Regions from separate parts of the Pseudomonas sp. H1_D05 genome, predicted to be linked through region 3. Evidence: predicted binding sites of a transcription regulator. Region 3 holds the regulator's gene; each other region holds the start of a gene.

Region 1 (10,730 bases), 1.1 Mb from region 3:
GCTCGCGAATGACGCGACGCGGTTCAACTGTGAAACAACAAAACCAGCAGCGCCACATTTCCGAGCAACGCCAGCAACGCCATCGTCCGCCAGACCTTCAACGGCTCACGCTCCAATAATGGTCTGGGCCGCACACTCAAACTCCGCCGCTCACCCTGTTCCAGCACCAACAGCCATTCCTCAGCCGTTTCAAACCGTTGTTGCGGATCAGCCGCCACGCCACGCTCCAGACTCTGCGCCAGCCATTCCGGCAGATCCGGCCGATAGCGACTGGCGCTCACCGGCAGACCAAAGCGCGGTCGTTGAAACGCTTCAATTTCGCCATAGGGAAAATGCCCTGTCAGCAGGAAATACAGGGTCACACCGACCGCATACAAATCCTGCGACACACTTGGCGGATCACCGCGAAATGCTTCCGGAGCGATGTAACTGGGTGTCCCGGGCAGCGTCGATGGCGCGTCTTCGGACAAGCCTGGGCAGTACGCCAGGCCAAAATCCAGCAGACGCAATTCGCCGTCGTCCCCCACGTGCAGATTTTCCGGTTTGATGTCCCGGTGCAGGATCTGCCGCCGATGCAGCAGCCCGACCGCACGCAACAGGCGCTCGGCGATGTCCTGCCACTGTGCCAACGGCAGCGGGCCTGACTGTTGAAACAGCTGTGCCAGCGTCGCCCCGGAATATTCCCGCATCACGTAGTACAAATGCTGACGCTGCTGGCAGGCATGGACTTCAGGAAAGTGGCGACCGGCTACGCGTTTCAGAAACCATTCCTCGGACAACAGTGCTTGCCCGGCGTAGGAATCATCGGCGGAACGCGTGGGTAGGGTTTTCAGAAGCCACGTTTGACCTTGTCCATCAAGCACCCGATACAGCAGCGATTGCTGGCTCTGAGCGACAACCTCCAGCACTTGCCAGCCTTCGAATGACTGACCGAGTTTCAACGGTGGCGGCAGGGGCCATTGCTGCAGATGAATCAGCGCATCGCCGATACTCGCCTCACCGACAGCATCCACCCGCACCAGCAAAGCACTGGCATTGTCCTGGCTCCCCGCCAGATGCGCGGCGTTGATCAGCGTCTGCGCGGCACTGTGCAGATCCGGTTGATCACGCAGAATCGCCGCAATGGCGGTATCGCCGAGTGTCGACCAGACCCCGTCACTGAGCAAAACAAAGCACTCGCCGTCGCGCAGTTCGCCATCAAGGAAGTCCAGCACCAGATGCTGATCCAGCCCTAGCGCACGCTTGAGCACATGCTGCATGCCCGGCTGATCCCAGACGTGGTCTTCGCTGATTCGCTGCAAGCTGTCGGCGTGCCAGCGATACACCCGGCAATCGCCGACGTGGGCGAGGGTGAAACGCCGACCACGCATGACCAAGGCGCTGACCGTGGTGAGCAACGGTTGCCCACCACCGTTGGCCTGCAACCAGCGGTTTTGCGCGAGCAGCAGGCGATCCAGTGCCTGGGCCACGCTCCAGGTTTCCGGCGTGGCGTAGTAGTCGAGCGCCAGCGCCTGCAAGGTCGAGCGCGCGGCCAGTCCGCCATCGGCACACTGGCTGACGCCATCGGCGATAGCGAACAGATAACCCTTGCTCGCCGCCAGCGCCGGCGCGGGCGTGACCAGACGCAAAGCGTCCTGATTCTCCGCGCGCGGACCGGTGGCGCTGGCTTCGGCGAAACTCAGTTGCAGGGCCATCGAAGGTTCAGACCCGCGCCGCCGTCACTGCCGCCGACCCCCAGGTGGTTCTCCAGCGACGCTTGACGCCGTGCAGGCCAAACCACGCCAGCACGCCAAGGCTGGCGAACAACCACAACGCCAACTGATAGCTGCCGGTGCTCTGCTTGATCGCGCCCATACCGGCGGCCAAGGCAAAACCGCCGATGCCGCCGGCCATGCCGATCAGCCCGGTCATCACGCCGATCTCCAGACGAAAACGCTGCGGTACCAGTTGGAAAACTGCGCCGTTGCCTGCCCCTAAACCGAGCATGGTGCAGACGAAAAGCGCCAGAGCAGCGTAGGAACTTGGCAGGTTGAAACCGACGGCCGCGATGCACACGGCGGCGACGGTGTACATCGCCAGCAACGTGCGAATACCACCGAAGCGATCAGCCAGTGCGCCACCCAGCGGCCGCATCAAGCTGCCGCCGAACACGCAGGCTGCGGTGTAGTAGCCAGCGGTCACCGGGCTCAAACCGTACTGATCGTTGAAGTAGCCGGGCAGGGCGCTGGCCAGGCCGATAAAGCCGCCGAAGGTCACGCTGTAGAAAAACATGAACCACCAACTGTCACGGTCGCCCAGGGCTTTGAAGTAGTCAGCCATGGCTTTGGCTTTCGGCCGCTCAGGGGCGTTTTTTGCCAGCCAGGCGAACAGCACCAGGGTCAGAATCAGCGGGATCAGAGCGAAACCGAAGACATTGCTCCAGCCGAACGCGGCGGCGAGTACCGGCGCGAGCAGCGCGGCGAAAACGGTGCCGGAGTTGCCCGCACCGGCAATGCCCATGGCTTTGCCTTGATGCTGCGGCGGGTACCACTGCGACGCCAACGGCAGGGCGACGGCGAACGAGGCGCCGGCCATGCCGAGGAACAGACCCAATATCAGCGCCTGCTCATAACTATGGATGCCGAGTTTCCAGGCGCCGAACAGCGCGCAGATGACGATGACCTGGCCAATCAGGCCGGCGGTTTTCGGCGACAGCCGATCGGCGAGCATGCCCATCACAAAACGCAGCACTGCACCGGCGAGGATCGGCGTGGCGACGACGAGACCGCGTTGTTGCGTGGTTAGCTGCAGGTCGGCGGCAATCTGCACCGCCAGCGGACCGAGCAGGTACCAGACCATGAAGCTCAGGTCGAAATAGAGGAAGGCCGCGAACAATGTCGGGGTGTGGCCGGATTTCCAGAAGCTTGAATTCATCGCGCACCTCAGCTGAAAAGAGTCTCGAAAGGAGTCATGCAACAGCAGGTGGAGCGCCGCCACGGCCGCACCACCGGCCCCGGTCTGTGGGGCCAAAACGCAAAAACGCCGCTCCCTGATGCGCCGGTTGGGCGAACGGGTGAGCGACGTCTTTGTCGTAGGTGGGGCAACCGCCGTTGGTTACCTGTGCGTTTTACTTAGCGAGATTTGTGCCAACAGCCGGAAAATCAAAAGCCCCTCACCCTAGCCCTCTCCCAGAGGGAGAGGGGACTGACCGAGGTGTCGGACCTCAAACATCGACCTGAAACACCGAGTCGATTATGGATTCACAGAAGGAATTGCAGGTCGGCGTATTTCCCGAGCATCCCCCAATCGGTTCCCTCTCCCTCCGGGAGAGGGCTAGGGTGAGGGGCTCTTAAGCTGTCAGAACACCTCAGCCCAATAACTCACTCATCGCAATAATCTGCTCCGCCACCTGAATCAGCTTCTGCTGCCGACTCATCGCCTGGCGCCGCATCAAGGTGTAAGCCTCTTCCTCATTGCAATCCTTCATCTTCATCAACAACCCCTTGGCCAACTCAATGCGCTTACGTTCAGCCAATTGCTGATCACGCGCCTGCAACTGCGCGCGCAAGGCCTGATCACTCTCGAATCGTGCCATCGCCACATCGAGAATCGGCTGCAAGCGCTGGGCGTGAATGCCTTCGACGATGTACGCACTGACCCCGGACTTGATCGCCTGACGCATCACACCGGGGTCATGCTCGTCGGTAAACATCACGATCGGCCGTGGCTGGTCGCGGCTGACCAGTACCACTTGCTCCATGACATCGCGGCTCGGTGACTCGGTATCGATCAGGATCACGTCCGGGCGCACCGTTTCGACGCGCGCGGGCAGGTCGATGGTCAGGCCGGACTCGTCGATCACCTCGAAACCGGCCTCGGTCAACGCAGCTTTCAGGCGCCCGACTTTTTTCGCTGTGTCGTTGATCAACAGAATGCGCAACATGTTCGCGGTCTCCTGTCAGCGGCGGGCGAGAAGGGGGGCGTCGTCGTTCAGCGCGTGCAACTTGAAACTGCGCGCGTAAGCGGCCGGGTCACTGCCGTCCCAGACCTTGCCGTCGAGCAACTGACTGCTGCGCATGTCGGTGCCCCATGCGGCGACGCCGACGGCGGTGGCGGCGTCGCGGTAGACGTCCAGCCGCTGAACCTGGCTGGCGACGCCGAGGTAGTCCGGATCTTCGCGCAGCAAACCCCAACGGCGGAACTGGGTCATGAACCACATGCCATCGGACAAGTACGGCAAATTCACTTCACCGTTGCCGTGAAAACGCAGCGCATGCGGATCCTGCCAGCGATTGCCGAGGCCATCGGCGTAATCACCGAGAAAACGCGGTTCGATGCACGCCACTGGCGCATCGAGATATTCCGGCGCGCTAAGCAACTGCGCGGTGCTGCGGCGGTTTTCCGGGCTTTCTTCGATGAAGCGGCTGGCTTCAAGGATCGCCATCACCAACGCCCGTGCGGTGTTCGGATACTGCTCGACAAATTCGCGAGTGCAACCAAGGACTTTTTCCGGATGATCGGGCCAGATGGTCTGGCTGGTGGCCAGGGTAAAACCGAGATTCTGCTGCACTGCACTGGCGGCCCACGGTTCGCCGACGCAAAAACCGTCGATACGCCCGGCTTGCAGGTGCGCGACCATTTGCGGCGGCGGCACCACCACGCTGTCGACGTCCTGCAATGGATGAATGCCCTGGCTCGCCAGCCAATAATACAGCCACATGGCATGAGTGCCGGTGGGGAAGGTCTGCGCGAAGGTGAGTTTTGCGCGGCTTTGGTGCACATGCCGGTCCAGTGCTTCAGGACTGCTCACGCCGAGGTTTTGCAGGCCGTGAGAGAGGTTGAGGCTCTGACCGTTCTGATTCAGGCCCATCAGTACGGCCATATCCGTCGGGGCGACCCCGCCGATACCCAGGTGCACGGCGTAGATCAGTCCGTACAAACTGTGCGCGGCGTCGAGTTCGCCGCTGACCAGATTGTCGCGCAGATTCGCCCATGAGCTCTGGCGCTTGAGGTTCAGCGTCAATCCATAAGGCTGGGCGAAGCCCTGTGTGGCTGCGACCACCACCGACGCGCAATCGCTCAGGGCCATGAAGCCGAGGTTGATCGCGCTTTTTTCCGGGGCATCGCTGCCATTGACCCAGGCCAGTGGCCCTACCGAAGGTTCATTCATCCGACGTACCTCGAAAAAAAAGCGCCGCCCCGGACTTTGCGCAGGCAAACCCCGAAGACGACGCCATTGTCCGTGCCCGCCTGCCGTCATTGACCGGCGCGCTGATAGCCAGGAGGGTGCAAGGCATATGCCAGTGCCAGTGATTTGCGCGTGCGCCTCGCGCCGCAGGTCGATGCCCGGCTATAATCGCCGCCTCTTTTCGCCGCCCGAGTCATCGCCGCCCATGTACACCCTGGCCCGTCAGCTGTTGTTCAAACTTTCCCCGGAAACCTCCCACGATCTGTCGCTGGATCTGATCGGCGCGGGTGGGCGTTTGGGCCTCAACGGCTTGCTGTGCAAGGCGCCGGCAAAGAAGCCGGTGACGGTCATGGGCCTCGAGTTCCCGAACCCGGTGGGGCTGGCGGCCGGTCTGGACAAGAACGGCGCGGCCATCGATGGCTTCGCGCAACTGGGTTTCGGTTTTGTTGAAATCGGCACCGTGACCCCACGCCCGCAGCCGGGCAACCCGAAACCACGGATCTTCCGTCTGCCGGAAGCCGAGGCGATCATCAACCGCATGGGTTTCAACAACCTCGGTGTCGATAACCTGCTGGCGCGCGTGGCAGCGGCGAAATACAAAGGCGTGCTGGGTATCAACATCGGCAAGAACTTCGATACGCCGGTTGAGCGCGCGGTCGACGATTACCTGATCTGCCTGGACAAGGTTTACGCTCACGCCAGCTACGTGACAGTCAACGTCAGCTCGCCGAACACTCCGGGCCTGCGCAGCCTGCAATTTGGTGATTCGCTCAAGCAGTTGCTCGCCGATCTGGCCACACGTCGCGCCGAACTGGCCTTGCGTCACGGCAAGCATGTGCCGCTGGCGATCAAGATCGCGCCGGACATGACCGATGAAGAAACCGCACAGGTTGCTCAGGCGCTGATCGAAACCGGCATGGACGCGGTGATCGCGACCAACACCACCCTGAGCCGTGTTGGCGTCGAAGGCATGGAGCATGGCGACGAGGCGGGCGGTTTGTCCGGCGCACCAGTGCGGGAGAAGAGCACCAATACCGTGAAGGTGCTGGCGGGTGAGTTGGCTGGGCGGTTGCCGATCATTGCGGCTGGCGGGATTACCGAAGGCAAGCATGCTGCCGAGAAGATTCTGGCCGGTGCGAGCCTGGTGCAGATCTACTCTGGCTTTATCTATAAAGGCCCGGCGCTGATTCGTGAATCGGTAGACGCGATCGCCGCCCTGCGCTGATCCATAGACACCACTGTTCCCTTGTAGGAGTGAGCCTGCTCGCGATAGCTTTCTTTCGGTCACTTCATCAGCGACTGACAGACCGCTATCGCGAGCAGGCTCACTCCTACAGGTTATGCGCTCGGCACAAAAATCCATGCAATAAAAAGGGCTCCTCGAAGGAGCCCCTGGGCCGCAGCCCGCCGTCCGGGAAGGACGTGCATGGTAAGTCGCTACAAATTCAGATTGTCGTGTCGGAATTAATGCCCTGTGTCAGCCGACGGCGTGAAGTTCGTTGAGTCTGTGGATTCCCGCAGTGCCGGTCATACCGTCCCAGTTGTCGCCGCGTCCTTCTCGCCAGCCGTTAATCCAGGCTTGGCGTACCGACGGTAGAGTAAATGGGCAAAGCTCACGGGATTTGCCACCAACGCCATATTGATATCCGCGCAAAAATGCTCTTTCCAACGGATCACGCTTAAGTCTTCTCATAGGGTGTTTCCCTCACTTGTTGACTGTTTTGTGTCGCGTTGACCTCAACTGAGGTCTGGCAGAAGAAACCTGCCATGGTGCGGCTCGCTGCCGGCGTGGCGAGCCAAGGTGTTGACGCCGTTGCGACGTCAACCTGTGTTCAGTTCTAACCAATGAGTCACACCGAGGGAATGATCGTTTTGTCATAAGGACGTAACGAAATTGGTGCTACAGCCATAAGTAACGACGGGTTTCATGCACGGTTTTTCAGCAAACCCCGGTATGATCGGCCCCGCGCTGCATGATGGGGTTAATTCTTTAGTGAGAATGACCCACGTTTGCGCTGGGGTATAAAGCGACGAAGGGTCGCTTTAAGACTTTTTGTTTCATCAACTTTTTTATCTGTCCCGGCATCTAAGCTCTTTTAACCCGAGCAGCGGGGATGGAACGGCACACCTTCGTGCCACGCGGGCGTTCTTTTAGAAAAGCGCCTGATTGAAAACCGGATCGGCAATGCGTTGCCGATTCACTAGCCAAAGGCTCTGGAAATACCATGTCCGACCGTTTCGAACTCTTCCTCACTTGCCCTAAAGGTCTTGAAGGCCTGCTCATCGAGGAAGCCGTCGGGCTTGGCCTTGAAGAAGCGCGCGAGCACACTTCTGCCGTGCGTGGCATGGCGACCATGGAAACCGCTTATCGCCTGTGCCTCTGGTCGCGTCTGGCCAACCGCGTGTTGCTGGTACTCAAGCGTTTCCCGATGAAAGACGCTGAAGACCTGTACCACGGTGTGCTCGACATCGAGTGGCAGGATCACATGCTCAGCGACGGTACCCGGCCGTTGAATTCAGCGGCCACGGCTCAGGCATCGACAACACCCACTTCGGTGCCCTGAAGGTCAAAGACGCCATCGTCGACAAACTCCGCACGCCGCAGGGCGACCGTCCGTCGATCGACAAGCTCAACCCGGACCTGCGCATTCACCTGCGTCTGGATCGCGGCGAAGCGATTCTCTCCCTTGACCTGTCCGGCCACAGCCTGCACCAGCGCGGTTACCGTCTGCAGCAGGGCGCTGCACCGCTGAAGGAAAACCTCGCGGCGGCGATCCTGATCCGTTCCGGCTGGCCGCGCATTGCCGCTGAAGGCGGCGCGCTGGCTGACCCGATGTGCGGTGTCGGTACGTTCCTCGTCGAAGCCGGCATGATTGCCGCCGACATGGCGCCGAACCTGCGCCGTGAGCAGTGGGGCTTCACCGCATGGCTCGGTCACGTGCCGGCGCTGTGGAAAAAACTCCACGAAGAAGCCGTCGAGCGTGCCGCTGCCGGTCTGGCCAAGCCACCGCTGTGGATTCGTGGTTATGAAGCTGACCCACGTCTGATTCAGCCGGGCCGCAACAACGTTGAGCGTGCTGGCCTGAGCGAGTGGATCAAGATCTACCAAGGCGAAGTCGCGACCTTCGAGCCGCGTCCGGATCAGAACCAGAAAGGTCTGGTCATCTGCAACCCGCCGTACGGCGAGCGTCTCGGCGACGAAGCCAGCCTGCTGTATCTCTACCAGAACCTCGGCGAGCGCCTACGTCAGGCTTGCCTGAACTGGGAAGCGGCGGTGTTCACCGGCGCCCCGGATCTGGGCAAGCGCATGGGCATTCGTAGCCACAAACAGTATTCGTTCTGGAACGGCGCGCTGCCGTGCAAACTGCTGTTGATCAAAGTGCTGCCGGATCAGTTCGTCACCGGCGAGCGGCGTACCCCGGAACAGCGTCAGGCCGAGCGTGAGCAAGCGGCTTACGACCAGACCCCGGACGAGCCGCAAGAGCGCAAGTTCAACAAGAACGGTAACCCGATCAAACCGACGCCAGCCCCGGCACCGGTGATCGAGCAACCGCGCTTGAGCGAAGGCGGGCAGATGTTTGCCAACCGTCTGCAGAAAAACCTCAAGGCCATGGGCAAGTGGGTCAAGCGCGAAGGCATCGATTGCTACCGCGTCTACGATGCCGACATGCCTGAATATGCGATGGCCATCGACCTGTACCACGATTGGGTGCACGTCCAGGAATACGCCGCGCCAAAATCGATCGACCCGGAAAAAGCCTCGGCGCGCATGTTCGACGCGCTGGCGGCGATTCCGCAGGCGCTGAATGTCGACAAGAGCCGCGTGGTGGTCAAGCGCCGCGAACGCCAGAGCGGCACCAAGCAGTACGAGCGTCAGGCTGCGCAAGGCAAGTTCAATGAAGTCAGCGAGGGCGGCGTGAAGTTGCTGGTCAACCTCACCGACTACCTCGATACCGGCCTGTTCCTCGATCACCGTCCGATGCGCATGCGTATTCAGAAAGAGGCTGCCGGCAAGCGCTTCCTCAATCTGTTCTGCTACACCGCGACCGCCAGTGTGCACGCGGCCAAGGGCGGTGCGCGCAGCACCACCAGCGTCGACCTGTCGAAAACCTACCTCGACTGGGCACGCCGCAACCTGTCGTTGAACGGCTTCTCGGACAAGAACCGTCTGGAGCAGGGCGATGTGATGGCGTGGCTGGAAAGCAGCCGTGACGAGTACGACCTGATCTTCATCGATCCGCCGACCTTCTCCAACTCCAAGCGCATGGAAGGCATCTTCGACGTGCAACGTGACCAGGTGCAGTTGATCGACCTGGCCATGGCGCGTCTGGCGCCGGGCGGTGTGCTGTATTTCTCCAACAACTTCCGCAAGTTCCAGCTGGAAGAAAACCTCGCCGAGCGTTACGCGGTCGAGGAAATCAGCGCGCAGACCATCGATCCGGATTTCGCCCGTAACACCAAGATCCACCGCGCCTGGAAAATCACGGCTCGTTGACGCTTTGCGCAATTGGATCCACAGAGCCTTGATTTTTAAAGGCTCCGTGGATCTGCCCGCGCTAGCTAAATTAGTGGCTAATAGCTATAACTCACACACGGTCAATGGGGTTTTCCCGTAAATGCTGGCGTAGTGTGAGTTGTCTTTATGTCGTTGCACCCCGTGCGCCCAAAGATTCTGGGTTTCATCAGCGAAGACGTCTCGGCCTGGCTGGTCGCGCTACTGGTATTGCTCGCCGGCGGGGTTCTCACGGGGCTGCTCGCCTGGGCCACCCTCAATCAATTCCAGCAACAGACCCGTCAGCGTTTTCAACTGCTGGCCAACGAACGTTACACCCGCATCGAAGAACGCTTTCAGGATCAGGAGCAACGCCTCGATGGCCTGCGCCGCTTCTTCGCCAACTCTGAATCGGTGTCCCGCGCCGAATTCGACGGTTACACCCACCCCTTATTGATGCGTACCCAGGCCTATTCGTTTGCCCTCAAGGTCAATGGGGCCGAGCGCGCTGCATTTGAGCAGCGCGTGCGTGACGAAGGCCTGACCCACTTCACGATTCGTGAGCTGAATGCGCAGGGCGAACTGCAACTGGCGGGCGAACGCGAGGAATACGTGCCGGTACTCTACAGCCAGACGCAGAGTCGACTCGGCTCACCGCTGGGCTATGACCTGCTGGCGCAACCCTTGCGCCGGGACACCCTGCAACGTGCCGACAAACGCGGCGGGCTGGCGGTGTCGCAACCGATGCACCTGGTCAGCATCGAGCCGTCCTATGCGCGCGGTGTGCTGCTGGTGGCGCCAGTGAGTCGTAATGGCGAGCGCCAGTCGTTTGGCTACGTGATGGCGGTAATCAGCATGCGCCAGTTGCTGGCCGATGGTCTGCCGGATGCCTTCCATGATTATCTGTCGGTGCGCATTCTCGACATGTCGACCAATGATCAGCACGAAGTGTTGTTCGAGTCGACCAATGAGCCGGCGCCGAGCGACCTGTCGGCCACGCGATTACTGCGCATGGCCGATCACGACTATCAGGTCGATATCCTGCCGAGCGACGCCTTCGCGCAGGCCAAC
Region 2 (10,730 bases), 1.3 Mb from region 3:
CAATACACCCCGGTGCGTGATGGCAGCGGCAAGGTGATTGCGGTGCTGTTCGTCGGCTTCGATTACACCGACGCGCAGAACATCCAGTTCGATAACCTCAAGCGCTTCCGCATTGGCCAGAGCGGTTCGCTGGCGTTGCTCGACGAGCAAAACAAATGGCTGGTCGCGCCAGCGGGGGTGCAGGCGCTGGATCAAGCCGTTCCGGTGATCAAAGGTTTGGCTGCAAAGCCGGGCAAGGGTGAGTTCTGGAGCGACACCTCGGAAGATTTCTACAGCATTGCCGTGCCGTTCGATGGCGGGCCATGGTCGGTCGTGGCGAGCATGCCGAAAGCCGAGATCCGCGCGGTGACCTGGAGCGTGGGTACGCAACTGGCCATTGGCAGTCTGTTGGCGATGCTGCTGGCGGTCGGATCTGTGGTCTGGCTGCTGCGCAGCAAACTGGCGCCTCTGGGGGATCTGGTGCGTCAGGCCGAGGCCTTGGGCGCCGGTGATCTGAGCGTTCGCCTGAACGTATCGAGCAACGATGAAATCGGTCAGTTGTCGCGCGCGTTCAACCAGATGAGCCAGGCGCTGTCGACCATGGTCGAGCACATCCGCCGCTCTTCGGAAGAGGTCAATAGCCGTGCCCAGGCCCTGTCCGGTTTGTCCGGTGGTGCGTATGAAGGCATGGAGCAACAATCTGGCGAAATCACCAGCATGGCCGGCGCGGTGGAAGAGTTCAGTGCGACGTCGTTGAACATCGCCGACAACATGGGCGCGACCCAGCGTCTGGCGCAGGAAAATGCCCAGCAAACGCAGATTGGCCGCAGCTCGATGGAAGAAGCGTCGTCCTCGCTGGAGCAAATCGCTGGCGCCCTGAACAGCACCGCCACCGTGATCAACACCCTCGGTCAGCGCTCGCAGGAAATCGGCGGCATCGTGGGTGTGATCACCTCGATCGCCGAGCAGACCAACCTTCTGGCACTTAACGCAGCAATCGAAGCTGCCCGTGCTGGTGAGCAGGGTCGTGGCTTTGCTGTGGTGGCCGATGAAGTGCGCAGCCTGGCTTCGCGCACCCGTCAGGCGACCGACGAGATTTCCAGCATGATCCACAGCATCCAGCAGGAAACCGGCAACGCGATCAGCACCATGGAGCAGGGCAATGTGCTGATGCAGGAAGGCTTGTCGCGCAACGCCAACGTTGCGTCGGCGCTGGCGCGTATCGATGAGCAGAGCCGTTCGGCGGGGCAGCAGTTTGCTGCGATTACCACGGCCACTCAGGAGCAGAGCAGCACTGCGACCTTGTTGAGCAGCAACTTGCAGAGCATTGCGTTGGCGAACAGTGAGCAGCGTGAGGTTGTGTCGAACCTGGCGGTGACGGCTAAAGAGCTGGAGAAACTGGCGGCGGATTTGCGTTCCGAGGTTGATCGCTTCCGTTGATACAGCCTTGATATAGCTTTCGCGAGCAAGCTCGCTCCCACATTTTCCGGGGTAGCTCACAAATTGTGTGAACACCCGAAAACCTTGTGGGAGCGAGCTTGCTCGCGAAGGCATCCCTGCCAATTCTTGATAAATCACACGATCGCAAGCTCCGTTACACTTGCTGAAACGTTTCCGCAGCGCTATAAAAATGGCACAACTCCAATAAAGGCTGCTGCCATGACCCCGCTCAAACTCGCCGTCGCTCTCGGCGCACTCTCTGCTGCTTCCCACGCCATGGCTTGGGATTACGTTCTTCTCGATGCCAACAAACCCGCGCAAAACTGGACCATCACCAGTGAGCAACTCGGCGTGAAAACCGACAAACCCTTCTCCGTAAGCCTGCGTACCTTGCACGGTGGGCGGCAGGAAGGCGTCAGCATTGTTGATATCGATAACGGCACGATGAAACTCTCGGTGGTGCCAACCCGAGGCATGAATGTCTTGCAAGCCTCTGTCGGCAATGTACGCATGGGTTGGGATTCGCCTGTCAAGGACGTGGTCAACCCGGCCTTTATCGAACTTAACGGACGCGGTGGGCTGGGCTGGCTGGAAGGTTTCAACGAGCTGGTGACCCGCTGCGGTTACGAGTGGGTCGGCCATCCCGGTATGGACAATGGTGAATTGCTGACCTTGCACGGACGCGCCGCCAACATCCCGGCCAGTACGGTCACGCTGCACATCGACGAAAAGCCGCCCTACGCCATCAGCTTGCGCGGCGAGCTGAAAGAGCAAGCGTTCAAGAAAGTCGACTTCTCGGTCGTCACTGAACTGGTCACCGAGCCCGGCAGCGTGCGCTTCGCACTCAACGATACGCTGACCAACAACGGCGATTATCCGAAGGAATACCAGGCGCTGTATCACAGCAACTTCAGTACGCCGTTCCTCGAGCAAGGCGCACGATTTGCTGCGCCGGTAAAACAGGTGTCGCCGTTCAACGATAAGGCCAAGGGCGACCTGGCCGACTGGCAGACCTATCGCGCGCCGACCAAGGACTACGACGAAACCGTCTACAACGTCGTGCCCTATGCTGATGCCAAAGGCGAAACCCTGACGGTTTTGCACAATAAGGTCGGCAGCCTCGGTGTTTCTGTTGGCTTCAATACCCAGCAGTTGCCGGTGTTCTCCCTGTGGAAAAACACCGATACCCAAGGGCAGGGCTATGTCACGGGACTGGAGCCGGGCACCAGTTTTTCCTACAACCGTCGCTATCAGCGTCCGCTGAATCTGGTGCCGACCATTGCACCCAAAGAACACAAACAGTTCCAGATCAGCTACAGCCTGCTCGCGGACAAAGGTGCTGTGGATAACGCCTTGAAGCGTGTGAGCGAGATTCAGGCCGGGCGTGAAACCGAAGTGCGGCAGACGCCTCTGGTTGATCTGACCGAGCATTAAGGAATTGCCGGCCGGTATTGCAGTGCCTCGGCCAAGTGTTCGCGTTTGATTGCATCGACTTGCTCAAGGTCGGCCAGTGTCCGGGCGACTTTGAGTAGGCGATGCGCTGAGCGTAGCGATAGCGTCAGCCGTTCACAGGCTGATTCCAGCCACTTCTCATCGGCTGTGGATAACTTGCAGTGCCGCTTCAATCCCGGCAGATCGAGAAACGCATTGGCACAGCCTTGACGCTTTTGCTGTCGTTCGCGAGCCTCGGCTACCAGTGCTGCGGCGCTGGCGCTGTCCTCTCCCGGCTTCACCTGCGGGTTCAACGCCGTCGCTTCCCGCGCCACTGTCAGGTGCAAGTCGATCCGGTCCAGCAACGGCCCCGAGAGTTTGTTGCGATAGCGCTGCACCATGTCCGGCGTGCAGGAACACTTGCCACTCGGCTCGCCAAGATATCCACAGGGACACGGGTTCATCGCCGCCACCAACTGAAATCGCGCCGGGAAACGCACGCGATCCTTGGCCCGGGCAATCACGATATGCCCGGACTCCAGCGGCTCGCGCAGCACCTCCAGCACCTTGCGATCAAACTCCGGCAGTTCATCGAGAAACAGCACGCCATGGTGGGCGAGGGTAATCTCGCCGGGTTGCGGTTTCGAGCTGCCACCCACCAGTGCCGGCCCGGAGGCCGAATGGTGCGGTTGACGGAAGGGACGCTGCGGCCAATGGGTTAGCGGTGCACCACTGGCGACTGACTGAATCGCCGCGACCTCCAAAGCTTCACTCTCGGCAAGCGGCGGCAACAGTCCCGGTAGCCTACTAGCTAACAGCGTTTTTCCAGTTCCCGGCGGCCCACTGAACAGCAGGTTATGCGCACCCGCAGCGGCAATCAGCAATGCCCGTTTCGCCGCCACTTGCCCCTGCACTTCATTCAAGTCGGGATAAGGCTTGCTGGCATGCATCAGTCCGTCGGAGACATAGGGCTCAACCGGCGTATGCCCATTGAAATGCGCCACTGCCTCCAGCAAATGATCCACCGCAAACACCTTCAATCCCGAAGCCAGACAGGCCTCCTCGGCATTCGCTCGCGGCACCACCAGTGCACGACCCGCCTTGCGCGCCGCCAACGCTGCCGGCAACACCCCACGCACCGCTCGTACGGCGCCGGACAACGCCAACTCACCCAGACATTCCACCTCATCCAGCGTCAGACACGGCACCTGCACACTCGCCGATAGAATTCCCAAGGCAATCGCCAGATCAAACCGCCCGCCATCCTTGGGCAGATCCGCCGGCGCCAGATTCAGGGTGATCCGCCGCGCCGGAAACTGCAGCCCGGAATTGATGATCGCGCTGCGCACGCGATCCTTGCTCTCCTTCACCGCCGCCTCGGGCAGGCCGACCATGGTCAGCGACGGCAGGCCGTTGGCCAGATGCACTTCGACGGTGACGGCGGGGGCTTCCACGCCAATCTGGGCGCGACTGTGGACGATGGAGAGGGACATGGTCGTTCCTTGAGCTGAATCGGGGGCCGCTTCCTGCGGGTTTTTTAAGGGTAGTTGAGCCGGGTTTCAGTGCTGGAATAGAGGTTTACAAGACGTATCAAAACCCAATGGCGCGGCACTGCTTCCCTGAATTGGAGCGTTGACTCTCGACCGGCATTGACGGATCATCCCGTCCGAGGACTGCAACTGCGCATTCGTCGGGACTGGGCACCAGCAAAAGCTCCCCCGCATTTTTGGCAGCAGAGAAAGCTGGTTTCTCTGAAGTAGTGACGACGGGCGAGCCTGTCGGATTCTGAACCCAAGGCTGTAAAGCCAGGAGCTAAAGAATCGCTGCGACTACTCCTCAAAAAATACTTAAAAGGCGTCCATTGGACGCCTTTTTTATTTCTGATTGGATGATGCCCGTGGTATCTGCCCCACCAACGTGCCATGCGCGCGCTTTTGCGGGTACCAAGTCACCACGAAGTAACCAAATCCTGTGGCGCGCTCGTGTCGCGGTTCAAGAATCAGTGTTCCCATAGATGTCTTCAGTACCGCGACCCTGTTTCCACATCGCTGTTCTTTGAACTCGCAATAGATTTGCGCTCCCGGGACGATCATTTTCGCAACAATCGCTGCTACCCCATCGACAGTCTGGCAACCATGTTTGAGCAAGTCGGCTCTATGGGCTTCCCATACGTGTACTACGCCAAAACCGCTATTCGCTCGGCGGTGAATACCTACTCGCAAATAAATTTTCCCGCCTGGCAAGCCGAACTTTGGCATATCGGGGATCGTGCCGAAGATGTAACCGCCATCTGGATGCTGAACCAGCGTGTTTTCTTTGAGTTTGAGCAAGTCAGACAAGAGGGATCCAGAACCAGAGTGTCTGGCGATCAATGTGATTCGTCTGCAATTCGACTTGTTGGATCGACCAGCGCAGGCGAAAGCCACCAGCGTAATCACAGCGAACAACTCACGGAATCAGGCGCAGACGCTGATTTTTGTAGGGCCGTGCCCTAATAGTTGTAGGACGCCGGCGAAAGGGTTTCGACGATCTTGTATCGCGGAGTCGGATGCTCCAGTTTGGCCGCTCAATGCAGCCTCTGGAGCCGAGAAATGAACCGCAATGGTATGCGCCCGATTCATCCGGGCGAGGTTCTGAATAAGGAATTCATGGAGCCGTTGGGCATGACTATCATGGATCTGGCCATGCCCACGAACTGGCCCGCAAGTGAGATCGAAAAGCTTGTGAAATGCCAGTTGAGGATCTGCGCCGACCTAGCAATCAGCCTTGCCACTTATCTCAACACTACGCATGAGTTCTGGATGAATCTCCAATCGACTTACGATTTGCGCAGGGCCCAGCTCAGGCATGCGGGCTTATAGCGACTGCAGCATCCGCGAAGCTCTTTTCCACCATGGCCCCGTCATTGGGCGCTTGGTCTGTTCCCGTTCCACCATCATCAACGGCACATCCTGCAACCGTATCCACGGCTGATTATTCCAATGCAACAAACTCAACGTCATGTCCGGCCAACTGAGCAGGCTCAGGTGTGGACGTTCGCTTGTGCAGGGATGTTGGGCGTCGCGCAGGGTGGGGATGACCTGGTGGGTGAGCCATTCGCGTAGCGCTCGGTATTCGGGGCAGTAGTGGTAGACGAGGAGGGCGTAGATGCCGGATTCGCTGATCAGCAGGGTGTTTTCGATTTGATTGTGGATCAGGGTTTTACGGGTTTGGTATTGGTCGGGGTCGAGCTTTCGCAGCATGCGTTCGTTGAGGTAGATGTGCAGCAGGCGGCTCAGGTCTCGGGCGCAGAACCAGGGTTGGTTCTGGATGAGAAGGGCGTGGAGGGGGAGTTTGTGGCGGGTGAAGATGTGCGGGCTTAGATAAGTCTCTTCTTGATTCATGGAGCAGTTCCTCTTGCTTAAGGGGCTGCCCTCAATCGTCGCCAAACGATTGGGTGGCAGTTGTACGCGGGTTGGCGAACCGGAGCAAAAGGAACCCGGCAGACCCGAAGGTCTCCCACGCACAACCGCCATGAAACGATGTGGCGGTAAATGTAGCCGCCATCATGGTTGTCGTGCGCCTTAAGCTGTTCGGGTCGCCAAACCCGGTGCTGAACATTCAGCATCGGGTGAGCTTAGAAACCTGGGCTTTTCGGCGCAATCGGACGGCGGTCATTCAGGTTGTAGGACGTTGCCGGGATGGTTGAAGGGCTGGAGATCAAAAGATCGCAGCCTTCGGCAGCTCCTACAGGGGGCGCGGATTATTCAGCGGGCGGCGTCAGCTTGGCTTCCATCTCGGCGACTTTGGCTTCGAGGCTTTCGAGGCGAGCGCGAGTACGCGCCAACACAACCATCTGACTATCAAACTCTTCACGGCTGACCAGGTCGAGTTTGCTGAAGGCACTCTGCAGCAGCATCTTGAACTGGCTTTCGATTTCGGCTTTCGGCAGCGGGGTGTCGCCGTTGAACAGGCGGGAGGCGGTGCCGCTCAGGGCGTCGAGGAAGTCTTTGGGCGCGAGCATGGTGGATGTCCTGGAAACAATGGCCGGCAGTGTATCACGCAGTGTCTATAGTCAATCTCGTGGTCAGGGATGCACGCTTTTCGCGCAGGCGGATGGACGGCGACGCACCGTTGTTGTGCGTATCCGGATGGCGTTTTGGGTGCAATGGCTTGCAGCAGCGGCCAAGGGATTGAAATCAGGGGATTTTGGCGAGATGGCAAGGTTTCTGCTTAGTCACCTTCGACCCATGCACTGATGCAGTCGCTGTGACGAATGCAGTGCGGCAGACGGAGCGGGGAGTTTCGTCGGCAGCGGTTAGCTGGCGTCAGTCGGGCAGGTAAGGCCGACGATGCGTTACAAAGCCAGGCACTGCGCTTAGACTTGAGTCGGGTTTGTTTTCCTGGGGCAAGTCCACCAATTCGGGAGAGAGTTTTCATGAAGCTAGTCACTGCCATCATCAAGCCGTTCAAGTTGGACGACGTGCGCGAGTCGCTGTCCGAAATCGGCGTGCAGGGCATTACCGTTACTGAAGTCAAAGGCTTCGGCCGGCAGAAGGGTCACACCGAGCTGTATCGCGGCGCGGAATATGTGGTCGATTTTCTGCCCAAGGTGAAAATCGACGTGGCCATCGACGACAAGGATCTGGATCGGGTTATCGAGGCGATAACCAAAGCGGCCAACACCGGCAAGATCGGTGACGGCAAGATCTTCGTGGTCAATCTGGAACAGGCGATCCGCATCCGTACCGGCGAGACCGATACCGACGCGATCTAAGCGCCGCCACAAACCCCAACGCCCCAGGAGAAAACAATATGACTCTGCGTAAATTCGCAGGGCTAGGAGCCCTGTTGTCCATCGTAATGCCAAGCCTTGCAATGGCGGCAGACGAAGTGGCGGCCCCAGTCCTCAATTCCGGCGACACTGCCTGGATGCTCACCTCGACAGCCCTTGTGCTGTTCATGACCATCCCGGGCCTGGCGCTGTTCTACGGCGGCATGGTTCGCTCGAAAAACATTCTTTCCGTGATGATGCAGTGCTTCGCCATTACCGGTCTGATCAGCATCCTGTGGGTCATTTATGGCTACAGTATTGCGTTCGACACCACCGGCATGGAGCAGGGCGTCGTCAACTTCAACTCGTTCTTCGGCGGCATGGGCAAGGCGTTCCTCGCCGGTGTCACGCCGTCGAGCCTGACCGGCCCAGCGGCGCTGTTCCCTGAGGCGGTGTTCATCACCTTCCAGATGACCTTCGCGATCATCACCCCGGCGCTGATCGTCGGTGCGTTCGCCGAGCGGATGAAGTTCTCCGCGATGCTGATCTTCATGGGCGTCTGGTTCACCCTGGTTTATGCGCCGATCGCGCACATGGTCTGGTCCGGCAACGGCGGCCTGATGTGGGACTGGGGCGTGCTCGACTTCGCGGGCGGCACCGTGGTGCACATCAACGCCGGTGTGGCTGGTCTGATTGCCTGCCTGGTATTGGGCAAGCGCAAAGGCTTCCCGACCACGCCGATGGCTCCGCACAACCTCGGTTACACCCTGATGGGCGCGGCGATGCTGTGGGTCGGCTGGTTCGGCTTCAACGCCGGTTCCGCTGCAGCGGCCAACGGCACCGCCGGCATGGCGATGCTGGTCACTCAGATTGCTACCGCTGCTGCGGCACTGGGCTGGATGTTTGCCGAGTGGGTCACCCACGGCAAGCCAAGCGCACTGGGTATCGCATCGGGTGTGGTTGCCGGTCTGGTAGCGATTACTCCGGCGGCCGGCACCGTGGGCCCGATGGGCGCACTGGTGATTGGTCTGGCCGCAGGCGTGGTGTGCTTCTTCTGCGCCACCACCCTTAAACGCAAACTCGGTTATGACGATTCCCTGGACGCGTTCGGCGTACACGGTATCGGCGGTATCCTCGGCGCGATCCTCACCGGTGTATTCGCTGCTCCGTCGCTGGGTGGCTTCGGCACCGTGACCGACATCGCCGCACAAGTGTGGATTCAGTGCAAAGGCGTCGGCTTCACGGTGATCTACACCGCGATCGTCACCTTCATCATCCTCAAGGTGCTGGACGCTGTGATGGGTCTGCGTGTGACCGAGGAAGAAGAATCGGTCGGCCTCGATCTGGCACAACACAACGAACGCGGCTACAACCTGTAAGTACGCGCAGCAAAAAACTTGCCCGGTTCGCCGGGCATTTTTTTGTCTGGAGTTTGTCGCAAAGAGAGCAGCTGAAAGGATTTTTCGTACGGCTTTGGTCGTGTTTACGACGAGCGTTTTTCTACGGCCAATGGCTTACATCATTGCAGGAATATTAGGGCCTTTGTTTTTTCCCTGAGCGCGCTAGAATGCGCCCCGAACGTGCGGAGAACTGTATGTGGCAACAGACTCTGATAACTCTGCGGGCAAGACCCCGGGGCTTTCATCTGGTAACGGACGAGTTACTCGCCGGCCTGCCTGAACTCAAGGCATGTCGGGTCGGTCTGTTGCATTTGTGGCTGCAGCATACCTCGGCGTCGTTGACCATCAACGAGAATGCCGATCCGGCGGTTCGTCGCGACTTCGAACGATTTTTCAATCGTCTGATCCCACAAGGAACAGACGGCTATGAGCATAACGACGAAGGCCTGGACGACCTCCCGGCGCACTTCAAGGCCAGCGTGCTTGGCTGCCAGATCAGTCTGCCGGTTTCGGCAGGTCGGTTGGCACTGGGAACCTGGCAAGGCGTTTATCTGGGCGAGCACCGTGATCATGGCGGTGCCCGTAAAGTCCTCGCCACCTTGCACGGTGAAGGGGCATAGCCGCTGGTCAGCAGCGGTGAATGATTTTTTAACGGCGACTTTCGACAGTTGCCAAAGCTGGTCTATAACTAATCTGCTTTTCGCAAGTCATGAGGTAGAACATGAGCGACGATGATCTGGAAACCGACGACCTCGAAGTAGGCGACGAAGACGAGGCCGAGGACGGTCTGGAAGCAGCAGCGGAAGACGTTGCTGAAGACGATGGTGGCGACGATACGCCGGCCCCGGCTGCCAAAGGCAAAGCCAAGGCCGCGGTGTCGGTAGATGAATTGCCGAGCATTGAAGCCAAGAACAAGGAACGCGACGCCCTGGCCAAGGCCATGGAAGAGTTCCTGTCGCGTGGCGGAAAAGTGCAGGAAGTGGAGGCCAATGTGGTCGCCGATCCGCCGAAGAAGCCGGACAACAAGTACGGCAGCCGCCCTATCTGAGGCGTGCCGCTGGCTTGCTGAAAAGGCCCGCCGTCGCTGCGGGCTTTTTCATGCCTGGAATAAATGAGCTGAAGTGAATGCAGTTCCCTTGTGGGAGCGAGCTTGCTCGCGAATGCGGTAGGTCGTACAGCATTGCAGTGACTGACCTGACGCTTTCGCGAGCAAGCTCGCTCCCACAGGGTTTGTGGATTATTTCGAGGTGGCATTCCAGCGTGCGAGTACGGCTGGCAAATCACTCAGGCTGCGAATCTCGGCATCCGGCAGACGATCCGCTTCCCAGACTTTCCCCGCCGGATTAAACCAGATTGCCCGCAACCCCGCCTGTTGTGCTCCAGCGATGTCATCGCCCGGATGATCGCCAATATGCACCGCTGTTTCGGCTGTAGCACCACCGCGCTGCAAAGCTTCATGAAACAACCGAGCATCCGGTTTGGCGATGCCGATATCTTCCGCGCACAACGCAAACTTGAAGTAGTCCGCCAGGCCCAATCGACGCACATCAGCATTGCCATTGGTGACCACGCCAAGCGCATAGTGATTGGCGAGAATCTCCAGTACTGGTTCGACTTCAGGGAACACTTCGATCTGATGCCGAGCATGCAGAAACACTTCAAAACTCTTGTCCGCCAGCGCCGACGCCTCGTCATGGGTGTACCCGGCTTCTTCCAGTGCATGGAAC
Region 3 (10,730 bases):
TGCATGTTCGCCCAATAAGAGCCTTCATACACACCCAGCCAGTCGACAGCCACCCACGAACCGCCCCAGATGCCTACCACGCTGAAAATCATCGCCAGCACCGGCAGGGAAATGAAGCCGGCCCACAGGCGCGGGGCAATGATGTACTTGAGCGGATCGACACCGATCATTTCCAGGCTGGACAGCTGTTCGGTGGACTTCATGTTGCCGATCTCGGCGGTCAGTGCCGAACCGGCACGACCGGCGAACAACAGCGCCGTCACCACCGGGCCGAGTTCACGCAGCAGGGTCAGCGCAACCATCTGCCCCACCGCCTGCTCCGAACCGTAGCTCGACAGAATGCTGAAACCCTGCAGCGCCAGCACCATGCCGATGAAGATCCCGGAAACAACAATGATCACCAGCGACATTACGCCGACCGAATGCAGTTGCTTGACCAGCAGGCCGAAGCCACCACTGATGCCACCGCGACCCAACAACGCGTGAAACAGAAACAGCGTCGCACGACCGAACACCGCGACGGCATCGATCGCCGCCTCGCCGAACCGGCGTACGCGTTCTATTAATGAAATTCTGCGCATCAGCGCTTCCCCAGAAGATCTGCGCGGTAATCCGTCGCTGGAAAATGGTACGGCACCGGGCCATCGGGATCGCCGGTCATGAACTGACGGATACGCGGCTCGTCCGAGTTCATCAACTCGTCCGGCGTACCCTGCCCCAGCACCTGACCATCACCGACGACATAGATGTAGTCGGCAATGCTCGCGGTTTCGGCCAGATCGTGGGACACCACGATACTGGTTATCCCCAGGGCATCGTTGAGCAGGCGGATCAGGCGGACCAGCACGCCCATGGCGATCGGGTCCTGCCCGACGAACGGTTCGTCGTACATGAGGATCTGCGGATCGAGCGCAATCGCTCGCGCCAGTGCGACGCGGCGCTTCATGCCACCGGACAGTTCGTCCGGCATCAGCTCGATGGCACCGCGCAGACCGACCGCCTGCAATTTGAGCAGGACGATGTCGCGGATCATTTCTTCCGGCAAATCAGTATGAACACGCAGGGGGAAAGCCACGTTCTCGAAAACATCGAGATCGGTGAACAGTGCGCCGCTTTGAAACAGCACACCCATGTGCTTTCGCGCATCGAACAGATCGCTGCGCGAAAGCGCAGGCAGGTTCTGGCCGTTGACCCAGACTTCGCCGCTGGCAGGGCGCAGTTGTGCCCCCATCAATCGCAGCAGCGTGGTCTTGCCACACCCGGAAGGTCCCATGATGCCGGTGACCTTGCCGCGCGGGATGCGAATATCGACGTTATTGAAAATGCTGCGCGCACCGCGCTTGAAGGAGACTCCCTTCAGCTCGACCGCGTAGGCGTTATCGGCACTCATCTAAACTCCTTGCGATGCAGCCTCTCACTCGGACGCCTGTCTTTACTTAAAAAGTACGTACATCCCGGGCAGGCCGAACTGGCGGCGAACTATATCACTGCAAAGGCTACGCGCCCAAGGCTTGTACCAGCCTGTGTTCGGCGATATGACAGGTGCGCAGGCTCTTTTCCCGGGTTTTGGTAACGAGTAATGACAAAGCACGACGAACTTGCGTGAGGCTTTGCAACATAACCGCTATAATCGCCGCCTTTTCATCGGGCTATACGATTTCTGACATGAGCCAATCCAGCGACCTGATTCAATCGGCACAACGCACCATCCAACTCGAAGTGGAAGCCGTACAAGGCTTGTTGCCCCATATCGACGCCGATTTCGTACGCGCTTGCGAGATGATTCTGGCCAGTAAAGGCCGTGTAGTCGTGGTTGGCATGGGCAAGTCCGGGCACATCGGCAACAAGATTGCAGCCACCCTGGCCAGCACCGGCACCCCGGCCTTTTTTGTCCACCCGGCCGAAGCCAGTCATGGCGACATGGGCATGATCACTCGTGACGATGTGATTCTGGCCCTGTCGAACTCCGGCTCGACCAATGAAATCGTAACCCTGCTGCCGTTGATCAAACGTCTGGGCATCCAGCTGATCAGCGTCACCGGCAACCCGCAATCGCCGCTGGCCAAGGCTGCCGAGGTCAATCTCAATGTTCATGTCGAGCATGAAGCCTGCCCGCTGAACCTGGCACCGACCTCGTCGACGACCGCAGCACTGGTCATGGGCGATGCGCTGGCCGTGGCACTGCTGGAAGCACGCGGCTTCACCGCCGAAGATTTCGCTTTCTCGCACCCGGGTGGCGCCCTCGGCCGTCGCCTGCTGCTGAAAGTGGAAAACGTCATGCACGCCGGACAAGAGTTGCCGCAAGTCCAACGCGGCACGCTGCTCAAGGACGCACTGATGGAAATGACCCGTAAAGGTCTGGGCATGACCGTCATCCTTGAAACCGACGGTAAACTCGCCGGGATCTTCACCGACGGCGACTTGCGCCGCACGCTGGATCGCAGCATCGACATCCGCAGCGCCACCATCGACCAGGTAATGACGGCCCACGGCAAGACTGCCCGCCCGGAAATGCTGGCCGCCGAAGCCCTGAAAATCATGGAAGATCACCGAATCAACGCATTGGTAGTCGTAGACGAGGAAGATCGCCCGGTCGGCGCCTTCAACCTCTCCGACCTGCTGCGCGCAGGAGTCATGTAATGAGCAACGATCTGCTGCAACGCGGCAAAGCGATCAAACTGGCGGTTTTCGACGTCGACGGCGTCCTCACCGACGGGCGCCTGTACTTCCTTGAAGACGGCAGCGAGTTCAAGACCTTCAACACCCTCGACGGTCAAGGCATCAAAATGCTGATGAACGCCGGCGTGCAGACCGCTATCATCAGCGGCCGCAAGACACCCGTCGTTGAACGTCGAGCGAAAAACCTGGGGATTCCCCACCTGTTTCAGGGCCGTGAAGACAAACTGGTCGTGCTCGACGGCCTGCTTGCGCAACTGGGCCTAAGCTATGAAGAAGTCGCCTACCTCGGTGACGATCTGCCCGACCTGCCGGTGATTCGCCGGGTAGGCTTGGGCATGGCCGTGGCCAACGCTGCCGATTTCGTCCGCGAACACGCCCATGGCGTTACCCGCGCCCGTGGTGGCGAAGGCGCCGCCCGCGAATTCTGCGAATTGATCCTGCGCGCCCAGGGCCGCCTCGATGCGGCCAACGCCGCGTACCTGTGAGCCAAACCATGTTCAGCAAAAAATTTCGTAACTTCCTGCTGTTCGGCTGCATCGCTGCGATTTTCGCAGCGGTCGGCTATTGGAATATCAGCCCGGAACGCTTTCTCGACAAACCACCGGTCACCTCGGTTGAAACGCCTATCGACTGGTATGCAACCAACACGCATACCCTGCAATACCTGCCGGATGGCAAGGTGCAGTATGAGATGACGTCCGAAAAAGCCGAGCACGTGAAGGCAACCGACGTCACGCTCGTGACCAAACCCGACCTGAACATGTATCGCGGAACAGAATTTCCGTGGCACGTTACCAGTGAGCGCGGTGAAGTGAACTCAGGCGGCACCGAAGTCGAACTGATCGACTCGGTACGCGTTGCGCGCACCGATGAAAAGAAGCGTGACATCCTGATCACGTCCACTCGCATGACCGTGTTCCCGCAGCAGGAATATGCGCAGACCGAGCAACCCGTTAGAATCGACGGCGCTGGCGGTGTATCGACTGGCGTTGGAATGAAAGCGTACCTGAAGGAAAGCAGGATACACCTGCTATCGAACGTAAGAGGACAGTATGAGGCTCGTTAAAACCCTCCCTATTTTGCTCAGTCTGGGCGCAGCACTGGGAAGCGTGAGCGCCTGGGCTCTGCCGAACGATCAGCAGCAACCTATCCGCATTCAGGCCGACGACGCCCAACTGGACGACAAGAACGGCATCGCCACCTATAAAGGTGATGTGATCATCACCCAAGGTTCGATGATCGTTAAAGGCAACACCGTCACCATGACTCGCGCGCCGAATGGAGATATCGACGTGGTGACCTCCGTGGGCAACCTGGCTTATTTCGAGCAGTTGCAAACCCAGGGGGACACCAAACCGGTTCAAGGCTACGGCGTGACGATTCAATACCATGCCCAGCAAAACCGCGTCGTGCTGATCGACAAGGCCAAGGTCGTCGACAAAGACGGCAACGTCACTCAGGGCGAGAAAATCGTCTACGACACCGTGAAGAAACTGGCCAGCGCTGGTCGCGCTACCGGCAGCAAGGTCACCGAAACGCGTCCGCGCATCGACATGGTGATCCAGCCGAAGAAGAAAACCGACGAGAAAACCCAGTAATGGCAACTCTGAAAGCTCAGCACCTGGCCAAGGCCTATAAAAGCCGCCAGGTCGTGCGTGACGTCAGCCTGTCGATCGACAGCGGCCAGATCGTCGGCCTGCTCGGCCCGAACGGTGCCGGCAAGACCACGTGCTTCTACATGATCGTCGGCCTGGTACAGGCCGATCAGGGTCGCGTGCTGATCGACGATCTGGACGTCAGCCACCAGCCGATGCACGGTCGCGCCAAGGCCGGTATCGGCTATCTGCCGCAAGAAGCGTCGATCTTCCGAAAACTGTCGGTGGCCGACAACATCATGGCCATCCTCGAGACCCGTCAGGAGCTCGACAAGGCCGGCCGTCGCAAGGAGCTGGAAAGCCTGCTGCAGGAATTCCACATCAGCCACATCCGCGACAACCTTGGCATGAGCCTGTCCGGTGGTGAACGTCGCCGGGTGGAAATCGCTCGCGCGCTGGCAACGGCACCGAAATTCATCCTGCTCGACGAACCGTTCGCCGGTGTCGATCCGATCTCGGTCGGCGACATCAAGCAGATCATCCACCACCTCAAGGCCAAGGGCATCGGTGTATTGATCACCGACCACAACGTCCGTGAGACGCTGGACATCTGCGAAACCGCTTACATCGTCAACGATGGTCAACTGATCGCCGAAGGCGATGCAGAAACCATCCTGGCCAACGATCTGGTCAAGGAAGTGTATCTGGGCCACGAGTTCCGCTTGTAAGCGTAACAGTGCCCGGTGCGCCGCCCGGGCGCTGTATCGATTCAAGCAGGAATTAATACGCTTTAATTGTTACAGCGCTCTAGGCAAACACTTCAGTTTCAGGCATATAATTTGCTTAAGTTTGGCGCCCCGGCGCCCTGTAGTGGATGGCGCATAGCGCCGGCGAATAAGGTGTTAAGCCCCTGCCATGAAACCATCGCTAGTCTTGAGAATGGGCCAGCAGCTGACGATGACACCGCAGCTGCAACAGGCCATCCGCCTGCTCCAATTGTCGACCCTGGATCTGCAACAGGAAATCCAGGAGGCTCTGGAATCCAATCCGATGCTCGAACGCCAGGAAGAAGGCGAAGACTTCGACAATTCCGACCCTATGGCCGACAACGCCGAACAGAAGCCCAACACCGAGATCCAGGAACCCTCGTATCAGGAAACCGCGCCGACGGTGGACAACCTGGAGGAAGGTGACTGGAGCGAGCGTATCCCCAACGAACTGCCGGTCGATACCGCCTGGGAAGACGTCTATCAGACCAGCGCCAGCAGCCTGCCCAGCAGCGATGACGACGAATGGGACTTCACCACCCGCACGTCCGCCGGCGAGAGCCTGCAAAGCCACCTGCTGTGGCAACTGAACCTGGCACCGATGTCCGACACCGATCGCCTGATCGCCGTCACCCTGATCGATTGCATCAACAATCAGGGCTACCTGGACGAAACCCTCGAAGAAATCCTCGAGGCGTTCGATCCGGAACTCGACATCGAACTCGATGAAATCGAAGCCGTCCTGCACCGCATTCAGCAATTCGAACCTGCTGGTATCGGCGCGCGCAACCTTAGTGAATGCCTGCTGCTGCAATTGCGTCAGCTACCCGCCAAGACGCCTTGGCTGGCTGAAGCGAAACGTTTGGTCAGCGATTACATCGACCTGCTCGGCAGCCGCGATTACAGCCAGTTGATGCGCCGCATGAAGCTCAAGGAAGACGAGCTGCGCCAGGTCATCGAACTGGTGCAAAGCCTCAATCCGCGCCCTGGCTCGCAAATCGAATCCACTGAAGCCGAATACGTTGTCCCTGACGTCATCGTGCGCAAGGACAACGAGCGCTGGCTGGTCGAGCTGAATCAGGAATCGGTGCCGCGTCTGCGCGTCAACGCCCAGTACGCCGGTTTCGTCCGCCGTGCCGACACCAGCGCCGACAACACCTTCATGCGCAATCAGTTGCAGGAAGCCCGCTGGTTCATCAAGAGCCTGCAGAGCCGCAACGAAACCCTGATGAAAGTAGCCACCCAGATCGTCGAGCATCAGCGCGGTTTTCTGGAGTACGGCGACGAGGCCATGAAACCGTTGGTTCTGCACGACATCGCTGAAGCGGTCGGCATGCACGAATCGACCATTTCCCGGGTGACCACACAGAAATTCATGCATACCCCGCGCGGTATTTATGAACTGAAATACTTTTTCTCCAGCCACGTCAGCACCTCCGAAGGCGGCGAATGCTCGTCCACGGCGATCCGCGCGATCATCAAAAAACTGGTTGCCGCGGAAAATCAGAAAAAGCCGTTGAGTGACAGCAAGATCGCTGGTTTACTGGAGGCACAAGGCATTCAGGTGGCTCGCCGCACCGTCGCCAAGTACCGCGAATCCCTCGGGATCGCGCCTTCGAGCGAACGCAAGCGGTTGATGTAAGCCACGTTACAGCGTTCCAGTGGCAGGCTATCCAGCCTGCCGCTTTATGCACTGGCAACGAAGGAGAAGCTGTATGCAAGTCAACATCAGTGGACACCAACTGGAAGTGACCCAACCTCTGCGTTCCTACATCGAGGAAAAACTCCAACGACTGGAGCGCCATTTCGACAAGATCACCAACGTGCAAGTCACGATGTGCGTCGAAAAGCTGAAGCAGAAAATCGAAGCCACCTTGCATATTCCCGGCGGAGAAGTGGTTGCCAATGCCGAGCATGACGACATGTATGCCGCCATTGACCTGCTGACCGACAAGCTGGATCGCCAACTCAAAAAGCATAAGGAAAAGACCCAAAGCCTCCTCCAGGGCGCGACCGGTCGATAACCCCCCATTCCATGATCCGACTTGAAAGTATCCTGACCCCCGGCCGTTCCCTCGTGAACGTGCCGGGCGGCAGTAAAAAGAAAGCCCTCGAACAAATTGCCAACCTGATCGCCCGCGAAGTGGCGGATCTGGAGATGCAAGATGTCTACGAGGCACTGATTGCCCGTGAAAAACTCGGTTCCACCGGTTTTGGTAACGGCATCGCCATTCCCCATTGCCGCCTCAAGGGTTGCACAGCACCGATCAGTGCGCTGATGCACCTTGATGCTCCGATTGATTTCGACGCCATTGACGGCGCACCGGTTGACCTGCTGTTTGTTTTGCTGGTCCCGGAGGCTGCCACCGATGCGCACCTGGAGCTGCTGCGCCAGATCGCCAGCATGCTCGATCGCAAGGAAGTGCGTGAAAAACTGCGCAGCGCTCCAAGCAATGAAGCGTTGTATCAGGTTGTCCTGGACGAGCAGAACGGGCACTAATCATGCGCTTGATCATCGTCAGTGGCCGTTCCGGCTCGGGTAAAAGTACGGCTCTGGATGTCCTTGAGGACAACGGCTATTACTGCATCGACAACCTGCCCGCAGGCTTGCTGCCGGAACTGGCCGAACGCGCGCTGATTCACACGGAACTGGCGCAGCCGCTGGTAGCCGTGTCCATCGATGCGCGCAACCTGCCGAGCCACCTGACACGCTTTCCCGAACTGCTTGAAGATGTCCGGGCCAAACACATCCAGTGCGACGTCCTGTATCTGGACGCCGACGAAGAAACCCTGCTCAAGCGTTTCTCCGAAACCCGCCGTCGTCACCCGCTGAGCAACGCCAACCGCTCACTGGCCGAGGCGATCCAGGATGAAACCGCCCTGCTCGGCCCGATTGCCGACCTCGCGGACCTGAAGATCAACACCACCAATTTGAACCTGTACCAGTTGCGCGACTCCATCAAGCTGCGTCTGCTGAACCAGCCGGAGCCGGGGACCGCATTTCTGGTCGAGTCCTTCGGCTTCAAACGCGGCATGCCGGTGGATGCGGATCTGGTGTTCGATGTGCGCTGCCTGCCCAATCCGTACTGGAAGCCGGAACTGCGCGCGCAATCGGGTCTCGATGCGCCGGTGGCTGAATACCTGGCGGCACAGCCGGAGGTCGAAGAAATGTTTCAGGACATCTTCACCTACCTGCACAAGTGGCTGCCGCGCTTCGCCGCGAGCAACCGCGCTTACGTCACCATTGCCATTGGCTGCACCGGCGGGCATCACCGCTCCGTCTACCTGACCGAACGTCTGGGTCAGGCCCTGCAGAAAACCCTGAAGAACGTCCAGGTTCGCCACCGCGACCTCACTTAAAGGATTCACACCGCGATGCCTGCTCTGGAAATCGAAATCATCAACAAGCTGGGCCTGCATGCCCGCGCATCGGCCAAGTTTGTCGGGGTGGCCGGGCAGTATCCGGATTGCACGATCAGAGTGGGCCGTACACCAGAGACCACGGTTGATGGCAAAAGCATCATGGCGATGATGATGCTAGCGGCTGGCAAGGGCACCAAGATCTATCTGAGCACCGAAGGGCATCAGGAACAGGAAGCGCTGGATGCGCTGGTGGCGTTGATCAACAACTACTTCGACGAAGGCGGCTGACAGCCAAAGTCAAAAGATCGCAGCCTGCTGCAGCGCCTGCATTGGAATGCGTTCCCTGCAGGAACTGCCGCAGGCTGCGATCTTTTACCCTGCTTCAACCCAACGCCGTATCCATCACCATCATCAGACAAAACCCGATCAACAGGCCAAGACCGGCCAGTTTGTCATGACCATTGCGTCGCGACTCGGGAATCACTTCATGGGTCACCACCAGCAACATCGCCCCCGCCGCCAGAGCTAGTCCTAATGGCAACAACACCTGCGCCAGACTGACCAGCCACGCACATAACAACGCAAACACCGGTTCGACCAGACCTGACGCCGCACCGATCAGGAACGCCCTGACCCGCGACATCCCCGCCCCGGCCAACACCAACGCGATCACCAGACCTTCCGGGACATCCTGCAAAGCGATACCCATGGCCAGGCTGTCCGCATCCGGCATGCCGCCGCCAGCAGAAACGCCGACAGCCATGCCTTCAGGGATGTTATGGGCAATGATGGCGAACACGAACAGCCAGATCCGTGGTGGAATCACCGGATGCTCGACGGTGCCGACGAGCATTTCCGGGGACGCGCCGGAAACCTTGCGATCGACCAGATACAGCCCGAACGCACCCAGCATGATGCCGAAGCAGGTCAGGCCGCTGGCACCCCACGGTGTCAGTCCGAGGCTTTCGGCGGCAGCAATGCCCGGCACGATCAGCGAAAACGCCGTCGCCGCCAGCATCACCCCGGCACCAAAACCCAGCAAGGTATCACTGAGTGTCTGCGGCATCCGCCGAATCACCAGCACTGGCATAGCCCCGAGCGCCGTGCAGAGGGCGCAGATCGCGCCGCCCTGCAACGCGCGCAAGAGCCTCGGCTCGAGATTCAGCCATTCCAGTCCGTGGGCGACCAGCAAAGTCATGCCCGCCAACAGCAACAGCGATCCCACTGCGTAACGAAACATACGCCCACTTCCGATCGCCAGCGTTTCAGTGCCCATAGTCAGCCTTGGATTGTTTTTATAGAAGACTTAAACCAGCGCAGCCTGATAACGCGCAGCGACTTCAGGCCAATTGATCACGTTGTAAAAGGCGTTGATGTATTCCGGCCGACGGTTCTGGTAGCGCAGGTAGTAGGCGTGCTCCCAGACATCGAGGCCGAGAATCGGCGTGTTGCCGTTCATCAAGGGGCTGTCCTGGTTGCCGCTGCTTTCCACCAGCAGTTTTTTCTCCGGGGTCACGCTCAGCCAGGCCCAGCCACTGCCGAAACGGGTCAGTGCGGCTTTGGTGAAGGCTTCCTTGAAACTGTCGAGGCCGCCCAATTGTTCATCGATGGCTTTGGCCAGCGCGCCGTCTGGTTTGCCGCCGCCGCTTGGCACCATGACTTCCCAGAACAGCGAGTGATTGGCGTGACCGCCGCCCTGATTGATCACTGCCGCACGAAGTTTTTCCGGCAGATCCTTGACGCTGGCGACCAGTTTTTCTACCGGCCATTCGGCGTATTCAGTGCCTTCTACGGCGGCGTTGAGGTTGTTGATGTAGGTCTGGTGATGCTTGGTGTAGTGGATCTCCATAGTCTGCGCATCGATGTGCGGTTCGAGCGCGTCGTAGGCGTAAGGCAAGGCAGGCAAGGTAAAAGCCATTTCAATGGACTCCATGGTGATGGGGGGCAGGTGCGCGGCGCGCATTGCCGGTATCCGGATGCAGCAGGCGTTGGGTGCGCGGGTATTCACCGTGCTCGCTGATGAAATTCAACAGCTCGACGTAAGTCTTGCTGCTCTGGCGCAGCGCCGCTTCACGCAAGGCGAGGCGCTGACGTTCGTCCTGCATGGTCTGCAACAAGCGTTGATGGATGGCGCAGAGGTATTCGGCGCTCTCCTCCGGCTGATTCAGGCGCAAGTGCAGATCGGCCAGGTTGTGGTGGGAGATGACGCAAGCCGCCACCGCTTCGTCGGCATCCGCCCAGCGTTCGAACAACACTTGCGCCAGGGCCAGGGCTTGCAGGTAAGCCTCACGGGCGTCGATCAGTTCGCCGAGCATGAAGCAGCGAT

What was found. The regulator sigma-54, encoded in region 3, starts transcription at its own class of promoters, with help from an activator protein. The targets are predictions, from matches to a motif close to ANTGGCATNNANNTTGCTNT.
Positions count from the first base shown of each region.
Region 1: a site for sigma-54 is predicted at 5,265-5,284, ahead of AB4O11_RS17920 (CmpA/NrtA family ABC transporter substrate-binding protein). Genes of this name have one in related genera too.
Region 2: a site for sigma-54 is predicted at 7,046-7,065, ahead of glnK (P-II family nitrogen regulator). Genes of this name have one in related genera too.

Region 1 covers NZ_CP162825.1:3,939,437-3,950,166, forward strand. The annotation lists gene AB4O11_RS17905 (protein kinase domain-containing protein) at 24-1,694, opposite strand; gene AB4O11_RS17910 (nitrate/nitrite transporter) at 1,702-2,913, opposite strand; gene AB4O11_RS17915 (ANTAR domain-containing response regulator) at 3,347-3,922, opposite strand; gene AB4O11_RS17920 (CmpA/NrtA family ABC transporter substrate-binding protein) at 3,938-5,149, opposite strand; gene AB4O11_RS17925 (quinone-dependent dihydroorotate dehydrogenase) at 5,373-6,392, shown strand; gene rmf (ribosome modulation factor) at 6,645-6,860, opposite strand; partial or broken gene rlmKL (bifunctional 23S rRNA (guanine(2069)-N(7))-methyltransferase RlmK/23S rRNA (guanine(2445)-N(2))-methyltransferase RlmL) at 7,393-9,662, shown strand; gene AB4O11_RS17940 (sensor domain-containing diguanylate cyclase) at 9,810-10,730, shown strand, end outside.
Region 2 covers NZ_CP162825.1:1,615,945-1,626,674, reverse strand. The annotation lists gene AB4O11_RS07490 (methyl-accepting chemotaxis protein) at 1-1,419, shown strand, start outside; gene AB4O11_RS07485 (aldose 1-epimerase family protein) at 1,639-2,853, shown strand; gene AB4O11_RS07480 (YifB family Mg chelatase-like AAA ATPase) at 2,850-4,343, opposite strand; gene AB4O11_RS07475 (hypothetical protein) at 4,725-5,189, opposite strand; gene AB4O11_RS07470 (HigA family addiction module antitoxin) at 5,442-5,711, shown strand; gene AB4O11_RS07465 (BRO-N domain-containing protein) at 5,706-6,233, opposite strand; gene AB4O11_RS07460 (accessory factor UbiK family protein) at 6,593-6,853, opposite strand; gene glnK (P-II family nitrogen regulator) at 7,268-7,606, shown strand; gene AB4O11_RS07450 (ammonium transporter) at 7,645-8,982, shown strand; gene AB4O11_RS07445 (secondary thiamine-phosphate synthase enzyme YjbQ) at 9,198-9,623, shown strand; gene sutA (transcriptional regulator SutA) at 9,725-10,051, shown strand; gene AB4O11_RS07435 (HAD family hydrolase) at 10,241-10,730, opposite strand, start outside.
Region 3 covers NZ_CP162825.1:2,888,406-2,899,135, reverse strand. The annotation lists gene mlaE (lipid asymmetry maintenance ABC transporter permease subunit MlaE) at 1-581, opposite strand, end outside; gene AB4O11_RS12930 (ATP-binding cassette domain-containing protein) at 581-1,390, opposite strand; gene AB4O11_RS12925 (KpsF/GutQ family sugar-phosphate isomerase) at 1,666-2,640, shown strand; gene AB4O11_RS12920 (KdsC family phosphatase) at 2,640-3,164, shown strand; gene lptC (LPS export ABC transporter periplasmic protein LptC) at 3,173-3,745, shown strand; gene lptA (lipopolysaccharide transport periplasmic protein LptA) at 3,732-4,277, shown strand; gene lptB (LPS export ABC transporter ATP-binding protein) at 4,277-5,002, shown strand; gene AB4O11_RS12900 (RNA polymerase factor sigma-54) at 5,190-6,683, shown strand; gene hpf (ribosome hibernation-promoting factor, HPF/YfiA family) at 6,757-7,065, shown strand; gene ptsN (PTS IIA-like nitrogen regulatory protein PtsN) at 7,077-7,541, shown strand; gene rapZ (RNase adapter RapZ) at 7,544-8,401, shown strand; gene AB4O11_RS12880 (HPr family phosphocarrier protein) at 8,417-8,692, shown strand; gene AB4O11_RS12875 (ZIP family metal transporter) at 8,787-9,680, opposite strand; gene AB4O11_RS12870 (superoxide dismutase) at 9,711-10,322, opposite strand; gene AB4O11_RS12865 (hypothetical protein) at 10,324-10,730, opposite strand, start outside.